Regions from separate parts of the Streptomyces sp. NPDC037401 genome, predicted to be linked through region 2. Evidence: riboswitches for the same ligand, from Rfam matches in the RefSeq annotation. Region 2 holds a riboswitch; each other region holds the start of a gene.
What was found. Region 2 has a riboswitch for cyclic di-AMP ahead of ACZ7H1_RS11070 (M23 family metallopeptidase). Riboswitches for the same ligand answer to the same signal wherever they lie in the genome.
Positions count from the first base shown of each region.

Region 1 (3,502 bases), on a different contig from region 2:
CCACCCCGGCGTCCGGGTCTCGCTGGAGGTCCCGGTCTCCCGCCTGCACAAGGCCGTCGGCCTGCTCGCCGAGGCGCTGCGGGCCCCCGCCTTCGCGGACAGCGAGGTGGACCGCCTGGTGCGCAACCGGCTCGACGAGATCCCGCACGAGCTGGCCAACCCCTCGCGCATGGCGGCCAAGCAGCTCTCCAAGGAGCTCTTCCCCGAGTCCCTGCGGATGTCCCGGCCGCGCCAGGGCACCGAGGACACCGTCGCGCGGATCGACGCCGCGGCCGTCCGGGCCTTCTACGAGGCCCACGTACGCCCCGCCACGGCCACCGCCGTGGTCGTCGGCGACCTCAGCGGCACCGACCTGGACGCCGTCCTCGCCGACACCCTGGGCGCCTGGACCGGCGGGGCCGGCACGCCGCGCCCCGTGCCCCCGGTGACCGCCGACGACACCGGGCGCGTGGTCGTCGTGGACCGGCCGGGCGCGGTCCAGACCCAGCTGCTGATCGGCCGGATCGGCCCGGACCGGCACGACCTCGTGTGGCCGGCCCAGGTCCTCGGCACGTACTGCCTCGGCGGCACCCTCACCTCGCGGCTGGACAAGGTCCTGCGCGAGGAGAAGGGCTACACCTACGGCGTCCGCTCGTTCGGGCAGGTGCTGCGCTCCACCGCGCAGGGCACCGGCGCGTCCATGCTGGCGATCAGCGGCTCGGTCGACACCCCGAACACCGGCCCGGCGCTCGCGGACCTCTGGAAGGTGCTCCGGACGCTGGCGGAGGGCGGCCTGACGGATGCCGAGCGGGACGTGGCCGTGCAGAACCTCGTCGGCGTCGCCCCGCTGAAGTTCGAGACGGCGGCCGCCGTCGCGGGCACGCTCGCCGACCAGGTCGAGCAGGAGCTCCCGGACGACTTCCAGGCGCAGTTGTACGCGCGGCTGGCCGAAACCGGCACGGTGGAGGCCACTTCGGCTGTCGTCAAGGCGTTCCCCGTGGACCGTCTGGTGACGGTGCTCGTGGGTGACGCGGCGCAGATCGAGGGGCCCGTGAGGGAACTGGGCATCGGTGAGGTCACCGTGGTCACGCCCTGACCCACGGCCGGCCCGCAACTGGCCTGAATGAACGGGGGCCCTGGCGGATCATCCGCCAGGGCCCCCGTTTGTCCTTCATGTCCGTTTGTGTCGGGTGGTTGCGCTTATGCCCAGTGGCGTGCGCCACAAAAACGCGTGTCTGTTTGGTGATTGGATGAAGATCCGCCTAGCGTCGGTCCCGCTGTCCGTCAGCTGTAAGCGCCGCACCCGCGGCACCGGGCAGCGATCGCCGAGTCCCCGTCAGGCGCGAGCCTGGGGAGCCGGGGACCCACAAGTGTCCCTGGGGTGAATCGGACCGCCTCGCAAGAGGGGGCCCGTAGGAGACCTTCCTGCTCCGAACCCGTCAGCTAACCCGGTAGGCGAGAGGGAAGGAAAGGATCAGCCTTTTCATGGCGTTTGGCAGTCGTCCCACCGGCAAGCACCGTGGTTCCAGCCGACTGAACCGCAAGGCCGCCGGCATAGCCGGGGTCACCGCCCTCGCCGCCACCGGAGTGGTCGGCTCGCTCGCGGGCCCGGCGTTCGCCGCCGACACCGCCCCCGAGAAGTTCGAGGACACCGGCCTGAACACGGTCGTCGTCGCCGAGGACATGGCGGGCCAGATCGAGGCCCAGGCCGCCGCGCAGGCGCAGGCCGCCGAGATCGCCGCCGCCAAGGCCCAGGCCGAGGCCGAGGCCAAGCAGCGCGCCGCCGAGGCCCGTGCCAAGGCCGAGGCGAAGGCGAAGGCCGAGCGCGAGGCCAAGGAGCGCGCCGAGCGCGAGGCCGAGCGCAAGCGCCTGCTGCAGTTCGTCTCGCCGATCGACGGCTCGTACGTGAGCACCTCGTACAAGGCCGGCGGCGCCATGTGGTCCTCCGGCAGCCACACCGGCATCGACTTCCACGCCGCCTCCGGCACCACGGTCCGCGCCGTCGGCATGGGCACCGTCGTCGAGGCGGGCTGGGGCGGCGCCTACGGCAACAACGTCGTCATCAAGCACAACGACGGCTCCTACACGCAGTACGGCCACCTGCACTCGCTGTCCGTGGTCGTCGGCCAGAAGGTCACCCCGGGCCAGCAGATCGGCCTCTCCGGCTCGACCGGCAACTCCAGTGGCCCGCACCTCCACTTCGAGGCCCGCACCGGCGCGGACTACGGCTCGGACATCGACCCGATCGCCTACCTCCGCTCGCACGGCGTCAGCATCTGACCCGGCGCGCCCCGGCGCACGCTTCCCCGAAGGCCCCGGCTCCCCGAGCCGGGGCCTTCGGTGTGCCCGGGCAAAGGATGACCCAAAGAAGGACCCGATTTCCGGCGGCGCTCGGGAATTCCGGTGTGCTGCAATAGAGTCGCAGCAAGAAGTCGGAGGAGCCGAACGGCTGAGTAGACGACCGCGTTTCGCGGGGATTAAGCGGAGGTCCGGTTTTGCGTATTCCTGCGCACGCGGTGTGCACCGCCATCCGCGAGGACATCGTCACCGGTGTCTTCGAGCCGGGGGCCCGGCTCACCGAGGAGCAGCTGGCGCGCCGCTACGGCGTCTCCCGGGTCCCGGTCCGCGAGGCCCTGCGCACCCTGGAGTCCGAGGGGTTCGTGACCACACGCCGGCACGCCGGCGCCTGTGTCGCCGAGCCCACGGAGCAGGAGGCGGCCGACCTCCTGGAGGTGCGGATGCTGCTGGAGCCCCTCGGAGCCGCCCGGGCCGCCCAGCGGCGTACGGAAGCCCACCTGAAGGTGCTGCGCGGGCTGGTCAGGCTGGGCCAGGAGCGGGCCAGGCGCGGCCAGGGGGAGGATCTGCGCGCCCTGGGCGGCTGGTTCCACGAGACGCTGGTCCAGGCCTCCGGCAGCCCCGGGCTGATCGCGCTGCTCACCCAGCTCCGGCACAAGATCGCGTGGATGTACGAGGTGGAGGCCCCCGTGCGGCCCGTGGAGTCCTGGGCGGAGCACGGCGCGATCGTGGACGCGGTGGCCCGCGGGGACGCCTCCCGCGCGCGTGCGCTGACCGCCGTGCACGTGGACCGGGCGGCGGCCGCGCACCGGCTGCGCCGCCCGGACGCGGAGCGCGTGAGGACTCTGCAACCTGTCGTAAACACCGCGAGCGGCCGCCATTAACAATCGCCGTATACAAATAACGGATATGCGTGTGGCGCCGGACCGGATCACCGGCTTTATCCGCTCGCGGCATTTCCGGCTGCGCGAATTGTTTTTCCGTGGAGCGGTGGAAATGCGAGAACGGGCCGTCTGAAAACGCGAAGGCCGCGGTTCCCGTCGTACGGGAGGCCGCGGCCTCGGTGCGCGTGTGCGGTGATCCGGTGGATCAGACCGTCTCGGGGAGCTCTTCCAGGCCCTCCGCAACCAGCTTCGCCAGGCGGTCGAGCGCGGCCTCCGAACCCTCGGCCTCGGAGGCGAGGACGATCTCCTCGCCGCCCTGGGCGCCCAGGCCCAGGACCGCCAGC
Region 1 is NZ_JBVJWO010000021.1:112,762-116,263, forward strand. It holds gene ACZ7H1_RS23110 (M16 family metallopeptidase) at 1-1,075, shown strand, start outside; cyclic di-AMP (ydaO/yuaA leader) riboswitch at 1,293-1,452, shown strand; gene ACZ7H1_RS23115 (M23 family metallopeptidase) at 1,465-2,259, shown strand; gene ACZ7H1_RS23120 (GntR family transcriptional regulator) at 2,475-3,158, shown strand; gene ACZ7H1_RS23125 (HPr family phosphocarrier protein) at 3,364-3,502, opposite strand, start outside.
Region 1: linked by a shared signal. The riboswitch ahead of ACZ7H1_RS23115 (M23 family metallopeptidase) and the one ahead of ACZ7H1_RS11070 (M23 family metallopeptidase) in region 2 are both predicted to bind cyclic di-AMP.

Region 2 (3,502 bases):
CGCGACCCGCTGGATAGCCGCGGCCACCGCCGACCCGTACGACGCCGACCAGCTCGGCTCGATCGCGATCGCGCCCGTCGTGGAGGAACTGGCGAAGGCCGCCGCCCTGCTGCTCGTGTTCGTGTTCCGGCGGCGGCACCTGACCGGGCTCACGGACGGCTTCGTGCTCGCGGCGTTCACCGCCACCGGCTTCGCGTTCACCGAGAACATCCTCTACCTCGGCAACGCCTTCGGCGAAGACCTCGGCAGCGGCACCTCGGTGCTGGCCTCGATGACCGCGGCGACCTTCTTCGTGCGGATCGTGATGTCGCCGTTCGCGCATCCGCTGTTCACCGCGCTCACCGGGCTCGGCTTCGGACTGGCCGCCCTGACCGGCGCCGGCACACGCACCGGCACCGGCACCCCTACCCGCACGCGGGCCCGCCGCGTGCTGTTCCCGCTCGCCGGGCTGCTGCTGGCGATGGGCGTGCACGCCCTGTGGAACAGCTCTCCGGAGTTCGGCGAGCACGGTTTCTACGTCGTCTACGGGACCGTGATGGTCCCGGCGTTCGCCCTGCTGACCTGGCTGGCCGTCAGACGTCGAGGCCCTTGCTCTGCAGCCACGCCATCGGATCCTGCGTCGCCCCTCCGGTCCGCACCTCCAGATGCAGATGGGGTCCGGTGACGTTGCCGGTGGCGCCGACGCGGCCGATGGTCTCGCCGGTGCTCACGGTGCCGGAAGTCACCGACATCGAGGACAGGTGGCAGTACCAGATCTCCGTACCGTCATCGAGCCGGAGCACGATCCGGTAGCCGTACGCACCGGAGTACCCGGCCGACACGATCGTGCCGTTGTGGACGGCCTTCACCGGGGTGCCGGTGGGCGCGGCCAGGTCCAGGCCCGTGTGGTACCCGGAGGACCACATGGAGCCGGGGACGCCGTAGTGCGAGGTCACGGTGTACGAGGAGGTGGGCAGCGCGTAGCTCTTGGCGAGCTTGGCCAGCCGCTCTTCCTCGGCCTTGGCCTCGGCGGCGGCCTTCGCCGCGGCCTCGGCGGCGGCTTCGGCGGCCTTCGCCTTGGCTTCGGCGGCCTTGCGGGCGGCCTCCCGCTGTGCGGCAGCCTCCTTCGCGGCGGCCTCTTCCGCCGCCCTGGAGGCGGCTTCCTTGGCCTCGGCGGCCGCGGCGTCCGACTGGGACTCGGCCTGCTGCAGGATGCGGTTGCGGAGCACCTCGCCGGCGTCGGTGCCCGCCTCGGCCTGCTGCGGGCTGACACCCGCGGTGGTGAGGGGCGCGGCCACCGGGACGGTGTCGGCGGAGACCTCTTCCTCACCCGCGTCGCCGGGGAGCAGCGAGGGTATGGATATGGAGATCTGCGGCCGGTCCTGGGCGGTGGCGATGCCGCCCGCGCCGACGGCGGCGATGACGCCGACGCCGAGGACCGTGGAACTGCGGGCGAGGCCGCCGCGCTGCTTGGCGACGCGGTGGCGGCCGCGGACGGGACGGACGGAGTCCTCGGTGGGGTTCCACTCGCCCCACGCACCGGCGTTGGGGCCGTCGAGCACCTCGGAGGCTTCAGGGACAGGCCTGTTCGACGCCACGGGGGCGCACTCCTTTCCTTCCTTCTCGCCTACCGGGTTAGCTGACGGGTTCGGAGCAGGAAGGTCTCCTACGGGCCCAATCGGACCCGATTCACCCCAAATTGGTGGTTCCCCGGTTCCCTTGCGGAATTCGGCGCGCACGCGCGCGGCGCCGTCTGGGGCGACGGCTGGGACAACCGCGCTGCGTTATCGAACGGTAATAGACACAGGGGAGTGAATCCAAGCTGTTGCGATTGTTCCTTCGCGTGTATCAGCCACGCTCTGACCAGCTCTGGCCTGGACTTTTACTAACAAGAGTGGGCCAAAGCGGACGTTCTCCCGACCCCTTGGGTATCTCTCCAGCCACACCAGCCCCCTGACGGATCGTCAACTGCACTGCGGAGCGCGCCCTGTTGACTACCGTGCGTGAGCACGAAGTCTACCGGTTCCGGACCACCGGGACCGTACGCCGCCGGGCCGGCTCCCCCTCCAGCGGCCGCCCGACCGCCAGCAGCGCCATGTCGTCCGTCGCCCCGCCGCCGGTGTGCCGGCGCACGTCCGTGATCAGCGCGGTCAGCAGCGCGTCCGGCCCGGGGAAGATCCGCCCGCGCAGCCGCTGCGGAGGGTCGTAGAACTCCCCCGCCCGGTCCCGCGCCTCGGTCAGCCCGTCCGTGTACACCAGCAGCGTCGCCCCCGCCGGGAACGCCCACTCGTCCGCCAGGTCCGGGTGGCCGGCGGCGAGCTCGCCCATGCCCAGCGGCAGCGCGTGCTCGGCGGGCTCCAGCGCCCGCAGCCTGCCGTCCGCATGCAGCAGCAGCGGCTCGGGGTGCCCCCGGTTGACCACGCGCAGCACGTCCCCGCCGGGCGGGATCTCGGCCAGCACGCAGGTGGTGAACCCCTCCACGGCATCCAGGCTGTCGCGCCGCGTGCCCTCGCGGTCGAGCGCCCGCTCCAGCCGGCGGGCCACCCCGGTCAGGGTGGGCTCCAGCTCCGCGGCCTCCCGGAAGGCCCCCAGGACCACCGCGACGGCCTCCACCGCCCCCATCCCCTTGCCCCGTACGTCCCCCACGGCCAGCCGGACCCCGAACGGCGTCTCCTGGACCGCGTACAGGTCGCCGCCGATGAACGCGTCCGCCTCGGCGGCCTCGTACCGGGCGGAGACGTGCAGCCCGCCGATCCGCTCGGCGGGCGTGGGCAGCACGGCGCGCTGCGCCGCCTCCGCGATCTCGCGGGCCGAGGCGAGCCGCTCCCCGCTGCGCCGGACCACCCGGTTGATCAGCACGGCGAGCCCCGAGACGGTCAGCACGGTCACCAGCTCGGTGAGCGCCTCCACCTTCCAGGTCGTGCCGTGGTGGACGTGCAGCAGCAGGACGGTGCCCGAGGCGAGCGCGCCGGTGAGCAGGGTGGTGGCGAGCGCGAAGAGCGGAGCCGCGACCAGCGGAGCCGCGGAGAAGAAGGGCGAACCGGTGAAGCTCGGCGGGGTGAGCACGTCGAAGACGAGCCCCAGCAGCACCAGCAGCACGGGCAGCGCGCGCACGAACCTCCGGGCGATCGCGCTCCCACCAGCCTGCCCCTGCCCCACCACGGTGTTCTCCTGCCCGGTCCGCTCGCACGGGTGCGGACCGCTGCCGCCTCGCCCCACAAGGCTGCGGCCGCACCGCACGGCCGGCCACCGGGCCACGGCCGAAAGGGGTACGGAACGACGAAGGCCCGGATCCGTGAGGATCCGGGCCTTCGTACTGGAGTAGCGGGGACAGGATTTGAACCTGCGACCTCTGGGTTATGAGCCCAGCGAGCTACCGAGCTGCTCCACCCCGCGTCGGTAAACACCACTCTACGCTATGCCGGAGGCCCTCCGCGCCACCTTTTCCCGCAGGTCACAGCGAGCCGACGAATCCGGCGAGGTTCCGCCGGGTCCTCTCGATCTGCTCGTCCACCGTCAGCGA
Region 2 is NZ_JBVJWO010000009.1:19,233-22,734, forward strand. It holds partial or broken gene ACZ7H1_RS11065 (PrsW family intramembrane metalloprotease) at 1-583, shown strand, start outside; gene ACZ7H1_RS11070 (M23 family metallopeptidase) at 573-1,577, opposite strand; cyclic di-AMP (ydaO/yuaA leader) riboswitch at 1,589-1,723, opposite strand; gene ACZ7H1_RS11075 (PP2C family protein-serine/threonine phosphatase) at 1,996-3,141, opposite strand; tRNA gene ACZ7H1_RS11080 (tRNA-Met) at 3,302-3,375, opposite strand; gene ACZ7H1_RS11085 (FBP domain-containing protein) at 3,434-3,502, opposite strand, start outside.

Region 3 (3,502 bases), on a different contig from region 2:
CGGCCGGGACATCGCGGCCGGGGACCCGGTGCTGGTCGTCCTGGCTGCCGCGGACCGCGACCCGGCGCGCTTTGCCGACCCGGACGCCCTGGATCTCTCGCGCACGGACAACCAGCACCTCGGATACGGGCACGGGATCCACTACTGCCTCGGCGCTCCGCTGGCCCGGCTGGAGGGCCAGACCGCGCTGGCGACCCTGCTGACCCGGCTGCCGGACCTGCGGCTTGCCGTCGATCCGTCCGAACTGCGCTGGCGGGGCGGGCTCATCATGCGCGGGCTGCGCACACTTCCCGTGGAATTCACCCCGCAAACGAACTGAACCGGAGTCAATCATTCCTGACAAGGCGTCAGGAGTGTGACCTTTACGTGATCTGCGCTGCATCGACTTGTGACAAGCGTTCGAAGCCCGCTACGTTCGCCGTCGCCCCTTTGCCCCCACGTGAAAGGTCCAACACATGCGTTCCGGGAACGGCCGTCACAGGCGCCCTCGTCAGGCCCCCGCGCTCGTCGTCACGGCCGGAGTCACCGGCTCCGCACTCGCGCTGCCCCTGCTCGCCGCCACGAACGCGTCGGCCGCGGACACCGCCACGTGGGACAAGGTCGCCGAGTGCGAGAGCGGTGGCACCTGGAGTGCCGACTTCGGCAACGGCTCCTACGGCGGGCTGCAGTTCACCCAGGAGATGTGGAAGTCGGCGGGCGGGCTGGAGTTCGCCCCGCGCGCCGACCTGGCCAGCCGCTCGCAGCAGATAGCCGTCGCCGAGAAGGTCCTCGGCTCGAAGGGGCCCGAGGCCTGGCCGCTGTGCGGCAGCACCTCGGGGCTCACGAAGTCCGGCCCCGCCGCCGACGTGGACCCCGGCTCGGCCGCGTCCCCGCGCCCGGTGGCCCCCTCCCCGGTCCGCCCGGACCACGTCGTCCCCGGCGCCGGGAAGCCGGAGGAGCCCGCGACCCCGGCCACCCCCGGCACGCCGGCCACCCCCGGCACGCCCACGACCCCGGGCACGCCGACGACGCCCGGTACGCCGACCACGCCCGCCACCCCCGGTACGCCGACCGTGCCCGGCACCCCGGGCACGCCCACGACCCCGGGCACTCCGGGCACGCCCGGCACTCCCGGAACCCCGGGCACGCCCGGAACTCCCGGCACCCCGGGGTCGACCGACCCGGGTTCGCCGACGCTGCCCCTCACGCCCGGGACTCCCGGCACGCCGGTCCTGCCCGGCACCCCCGGCTTCCCCGCCACCCAGGCCGCGCCGGAGACCCCCGGCGCCACCACCACCCCCGCTCCGGGTGAGGGCACCGGCCGCCACCGCGGCGCGCCGGCCGACGAGATCCCGCTCGGCGCTGACGACCCGTCGAAGGTGACGCCCGAGCCCTCGTACACCGTCAAGCCGGGTGACAGCCTGTCGGAGATCGCGGATGCCAAGGGCGTGAAGGGCGGTTGGAACGCTCTGTACGAGGCGAACGAGCGCCTGATCGGCGAAGACGCGGACCTGATCAAGCCTGGCCAGAATCTCGATCTAAGCGAGAAATAGGGGCACTTCGGGCGGCCCTGATGACCCGTTACGGTAGCAAATGTCCGACTTCTTCGAAGTGAGACATGCATCTCTTCCCGTCAGTGGGCGAGTTCCGCCGTGATGGTTCCGTAATACACCCGCTCACCTGCGCAAACGCTTCCCGCGTAGGGGTGGGTAAGGGCGTTTTCTCCCCGATGTCCGACCTTGAACATCGGGGAGACGTCTGTCTACGGTCTGAACCGCTCGCCACCGCGGGCTCCTTCGACCGCATCGCCGAATCCTGCCGGCGGACGGGGGGAACAGTCGTCGCGCAAGCGCCGAAGGCAGGAGCGGGGGACCCAAGGTAAGTGCCGGACCCGGCCGTTGAGAGACGGTCACGGAACGGCTTGGGGTGAAGCCGCGCGCCAGTCGCGCGGCCGGGCGACTTCATCCGCCCGAACCCGACAGCTCACCTCGCAGGCGTCGGTGAGGAGAAGTTCCATGCTGCTTTCGGGCAAGGGCAAGCACCGTCGTCCCAGCAAGGCCACCCGCATCGTGACCCTCGCCGGTGTCACCGGTGCCGCGGTCGCCGCCCCGCTCATGGCCGCCGGCACCGCCAGCGCCGCCACCACCTCCGAGTGGGACGCCGTCGCCCAGTGCGAGTCCGGCGGCAACTGGTCCATCAACACCGGCAACGGCTACTACGGCGGCCTGCAGTTCGCCCCGTCCACCTGGGCCGGCTTCGGCGGCACCGCCTACGCCCCCAACGCCCACCAGGCCTCCAAGTCCCAGCAGATAGCCGTGGCCGAGAAGGTCCTCGCGGTCCAGGGCAAGGGTGCCTGGCCGAGCTGCGGCGTCGGCCTGTCCCGCGCCTCGAACGGCGGCTCCTCGGACGAGGGCTCCTCCTCCGGCTCCTCGAAGCCGGCCGAGAAGCGCAAGGAGACCCGCGAGGAGTCGGCGCCGACCACCCGCTCCGAGCGCTCGAAGGCCCCGGCAGCCTCCGCGCCGTCCGCCGCCCCGGCCACGGGCTACAAGAAGGGCAACGGCTCGTACGAGGTCAAGGCCGGCGACACCCTCGGCACCATCGCCGACGCCCAGAAGGTGTCCGGCGGCTGGGAGAAGCTCTTCGAGCTGAACAAGGACATCGTGAGCGACGCGAACCTCATCTACCCGGGCCAGATGCTCAAGCTCTCCTGACCCCGCCCGGCTCCGGCCGGACCTCCCCCGGCCCCCGGCCGGACCGCGGCAACCAGGCCCCGCCCGGTGCGCACTTCCCCCCGGCGCACCGGGCGGACGCGTGTCTCCGGGCAGTTGATCAAGGGCTGATTGTCCTGGAACACGGGTATTCGGACCCTTTTTCGTCCCAGGACCCGGGCGGTCGGGCGGCCGACCGCCCCGGGGCGGTTAGGCTCTAGACCGGCAGGGCCACCGCACGGCCCACGCGCCACCGCACACCCAGCGTCACATCCCAGAAGGAGATGCTCGTGCCGTCCATCGACGTCGTCGTAGCCCGGGAAATCCTGGACTCCCGAGGCAACCCCACGGTCGAGGTCGAGGTGGGCCTCGACGACGGCAGCACCGGCCGTGCTGCCGTTCCGTCCGGCGCCTCCACCGGTGCCTTCGAGGCCATCGAGCTCCGCGACGGTGACCCCAACCGCTACATGGGCAAGGGCGTCGAGAAGGCCGTCCTGGCCGTCATCGAGCAGATCGGCCCCGAGCTGGTCGGCTACGACGCCACCGAGCAGCGCCTGATCGACCAGGCCATGTTCGACCTGGACGCCACCGACAACAAGGGCTCCCTCGGCGCCAACGCCATCCTCGGCGTGTCGCTCGCCGTGGCCCACGCCGCGTCCGAGGCCTCGGACCTGCCGCTCTTCCGCTACCTCGGCGGCCCGAACGCGCACCTGCTGCCCGTTCCGATGATGAACATCCTGAACGGCGGCTCGCACGCCGACTCCAACGTGGACATCCAGGAGTTCATGATCGCGCCGATCGGCGCGGAGTCCTTC
Region 3 is NZ_JBVJWO010000011.1:97,336-100,837, reverse strand. It holds gene ACZ7H1_RS13875 (cytochrome P450 family protein) at 1-319, shown strand, start outside; gene ACZ7H1_RS13870 (transglycosylase family protein) at 456-1,532, shown strand; cyclic di-AMP (ydaO/yuaA leader) riboswitch at 1,820-1,991, shown strand; gene ACZ7H1_RS13865 (transglycosylase family protein) at 1,995-2,690, shown strand; gene eno (phosphopyruvate hydratase) at 2,972-3,502, shown strand, end outside.
Region 3: linked by a shared signal. The riboswitch ahead of ACZ7H1_RS13865 (transglycosylase family protein) and the one ahead of ACZ7H1_RS11070 (M23 family metallopeptidase) in region 2 are both predicted to bind cyclic di-AMP.

Region 4 (3,502 bases), on a different contig from region 2:
CGCGAGGTCATGGACGAGGCGCACGCGGGCGGCGGGCTGATGTGGGACTTCGGCAAGACGCTGGTGAAGCAGGCGGTCGCGAACCGGTGATGCCCGTGGACGGGTGAGGCCGTGGACCGGTGAGGCCGTGAACCGGTCCGGCAGTACCCGGAAGGTCGGTACGGGGTACGGGGCCCGGCCCCGTACCCCGTGGGTGATGAGGGTTACGCGAGCAGCCGGGTGCGCAGCCGCTCCAGGGTCGCGGGCGTGAGCCCGAGGCCGTCCGACAGGTACGGCTCCACGCCGCCCCACCTCTCCTCGATGGCCTCGAACGCCGCGTCCAGATAGGCGGCGCGCGCTTCGAAGAGCGGGCTGAGCAGGGCCGTCACCTCGGGGGAGGGCGGCGCGTCGGGCGTGCCGCTGCGCCTGATCCGGTAGCGGCGGTGGGGGGCGTTCGACTCCAGGTAGTCCGCGGTGATCGCCTCGCGCCCCACGCCGAGCGCGAGCAGGGTCACGGCGACGGAGAGGCCGGCCCGGTCCTTCCCGGCCGCGCAGTGCATCAGCACCGGGACGCTGTCGTCCGCGATCGCGTGGACCACCCGGCTGTGCTCCGCCGTCCGCTCCTTGATCATCTTGCGGTACGAAGCGGACATACGGGCCGCGGCCTTTCCGTCGCCGAGGATTCCGTGGAGCTGTTCGAGGTTGCCGTCGCGGACCATGTTCCAGAACTCGCTGCCGTCGGCGGGGTCGGAGAGCGGGATGTTGACGTTCCGGACGCCGACGAGCTCGACGTCCGGACCCTCCACCGCATGGTCGGCGGCGTTGCGGAAGTCGAAGACGGTGTGCAGTCCGAGCGAGTTGAGGTACTCGGTATCCGTATCGGTGGCATGGGCGAGATGTCCGCTTCGGAAGAGATGCCCCGAACGCACCCGACGTCCGTCCATGGCCGGAAGGCCGCCTACGTCACGGAAGTTGCGCACTCCGGCGAGCTCCGGCTCCAGCGGCGGGGTGTGCGGTATGCGGAGGGTCACGTGAGCTCCCGATGTGTCCGAATTGCACTACTTGGCGTCAAGTTACCGCAGGGATGGGGCAGATGTGCACCCGGCCCGTGAGCAGGATCATACGGTGACCGTGAGTGTCGGCGGTCCGAACGTGAATTGCCTTGTAGGGGCGGCTGTTACACGGCTGCAATGGACGGACAGTGACCGGAATTCCGGCGATCATTCAGCTCGCGGATTCTTTTGGTGAATTCACGGCTTGTTCCGTTCGGCCGAACTCGATTACGGTCACCGCCGAGCCGGGTGGAACGCCGAGTCCTGCCGCCGCCCGGAAACCGCATCCGACCAATACGTGCGGCAGGAGCGGGGGAACCAGGTAAGCCGCCGTACCGGAGAAAGATCCGGAACGGCTTGGGGTGAAGCCCTACGAGTACTCCTCGTACGGCCGGACATCTCCAGTCCGAACCCGACAGCTCACCTCGCAGGCGACGGAGAGGAATTCGCCATGCCCGGAAAGGGTAAGCACCGCCGCCCGAAGAGCAGCCCGATAACGCGCGGCTTCGTCGCCGCGGGGACCGGTGGGGCCGCGCTCGCGCTGCCGCTCATCGGTGCCACCGGCGCCCACGCCGCCGAGAAGGCGGCCGCGCCGACTGCGGCGCAGGCGCAGGTCCGGGCGCAGGCTCAGGCATTCGTTCAGGCGCAGGGGCACGTGCTCGGCGCGGCTTCGGTCGCGGCCAAGGCCGCCCCGGCGACGTACACCGTCGTCGCCGGCGACTACCTCTCCAAGATCGCCGCCGAGCAGGACCTCGACGGTGGCTGGGAGCGTCTGTACGCGGACAACCGGGAGGCGGTCGGCTCGGACCCGTCCCTGATCCACCCGGGCCTGGAGCTGACCCTGGGCGGCAAGGCGAAGGCCGGTGCCCGCGCGGAGGCCAAGCCCGAGGTCAAGCGCGAAGCCAAGGCCAAGGCCAAGGACAGGGGCGAGTCGAAGCGCGAGGGCTGGTCGAAGGGCGAGTCGAAGCGCGAGTCGAAGGCCGAGTCCAAGGTCGATTCGAACGGCGACACCGCCCCGGCGCCGCGCGCGGCGCGGTCCGCCGAACGGTCCGCCGCCGTCGGTTCCTCCTCGGACGGGGCGCAGGGCTCCTCGGAGGCCGTGTCCGGTGCCGGCTTCGTGGCCCCGGTCAACGCCTCCGTCTCCACCTCGTACCGCCTGGGCGGCGCCATGTGGTCCAGCGGCTACCACACGGGTGTCGACTTCTCCGTCGGCTCCGGCACCAGCATCAAGGCGGTCGGCGCGGGCACCGTGGTCTCGGCCGGCTGGGCCGGTGCGTACGGCAACGAGGTCATCATCCGCCACGCGGACGGCCGCTACTCGCAGTACGCCCACCTCTCTTCGCTGAGCGTCTCCGCGGGCCAGAGCGTCGCGGCCGGCGAGTCGATCGGCCTGTCGGGTTCCACCGGCAACTCGACCGGCCCGCACCTCCACTTCGAGATCCGTACCGGCCCGTCGTACGGCCAGGACATCGACCCGCTCGCCTACCTGCGCTCGCACGGCGTGACCATCTGACCGGTATGAGCGTCGTACGGCCGATGGCCGGAACCCGAGTGGGGTTCCGGCCATCGGCCGTGCGGGGGCCGTATTCCTGGTTGGCCGAAACTGACCGGGTGGTATAGATCACCCTGCGTCAACCCTTGCCTACGGTCGCGTAGGTCACATCCTTCGGTGAAGGATGTGGTCCCGTGGCAGGCGATACAACTCTCATGGCATCCGATGGTGCGTTCCAGGCACCTTGCGCATCCCGCACGTCCGCGGCACCGGTCGGTTCGTACGCGGCCATCGGCGACAGCTTCACCGAAGGCGTCGGCGACCCGGGTCCCGACGGGACCTTCGTGGGCTGGGCGGACCGGCTCGCGGTGCTGCTCGCCGACCGCAGGGACGAGCACGACTTCCGGTACGCGAACCTCGCCGTGCGCGGCCGGCTCCTCGACCAGATCGTGGCGGAGCAGGTGCCCCGGGCCAAGGCGCTCGCGCCCGAGCTCGTCACCTTCTGTGCCGGCGGCAACGACATCATCCGGCCGGGCAGCGACCCCGACGACGTCGCCGAGCGGTTCGAGGCGGCCGTGGCCGACCTCACCGGCGCGGTGGGCACCGTGATGATCACCACCGGCTTCGACACCCGGGGCGTGCCCGTGCTGCGCCACCTGCGCGGCAAGGTGGCCACCTACTCCGCACACGTGCGGGCCATCGCCGACCGCTACGACTGCCCGGTGCTCGACCTGTGGTCGCTCAAGTCCGTCCAGGACCGGCGCGCTTGGGACGACGACCGCCTCCACCTGTCCCCGGAAGGCCACACCCGGGTCGCCCTGCGGGCCGCGCAAGTGCTCGGCATGGAGGTGCCGGCCGACCCGGACCAGCCGTGGCCGCCGCAGGAGCCGCGCGGGTCGGCCGAGGTCACCCGCGACAACATCCAGTGGGCGCGGGAGTACCTGGTGCCGTGGATCGGGCGCCGACTGCGCGGGGAGTC
Region 4 is NZ_JBVJWO010000001.1:133,810-137,311, forward strand. It holds gene ACZ7H1_RS00610 (aspartate aminotransferase family protein) at 1-90, shown strand, start outside; gene ACZ7H1_RS00615 (tyrosine-protein phosphatase) at 204-1,010, opposite strand; cyclic di-AMP (ydaO/yuaA leader) riboswitch at 1,310-1,480, shown strand; gene ACZ7H1_RS00620 (M23 family metallopeptidase) at 1,483-2,544, shown strand; gene ACZ7H1_RS00625 (SGNH/GDSL hydrolase family protein) at 2,739-3,502, shown strand, end outside.
Region 4: linked by a shared signal. The riboswitch ahead of ACZ7H1_RS00620 (M23 family metallopeptidase) and the one ahead of ACZ7H1_RS11070 (M23 family metallopeptidase) in region 2 are both predicted to bind cyclic di-AMP.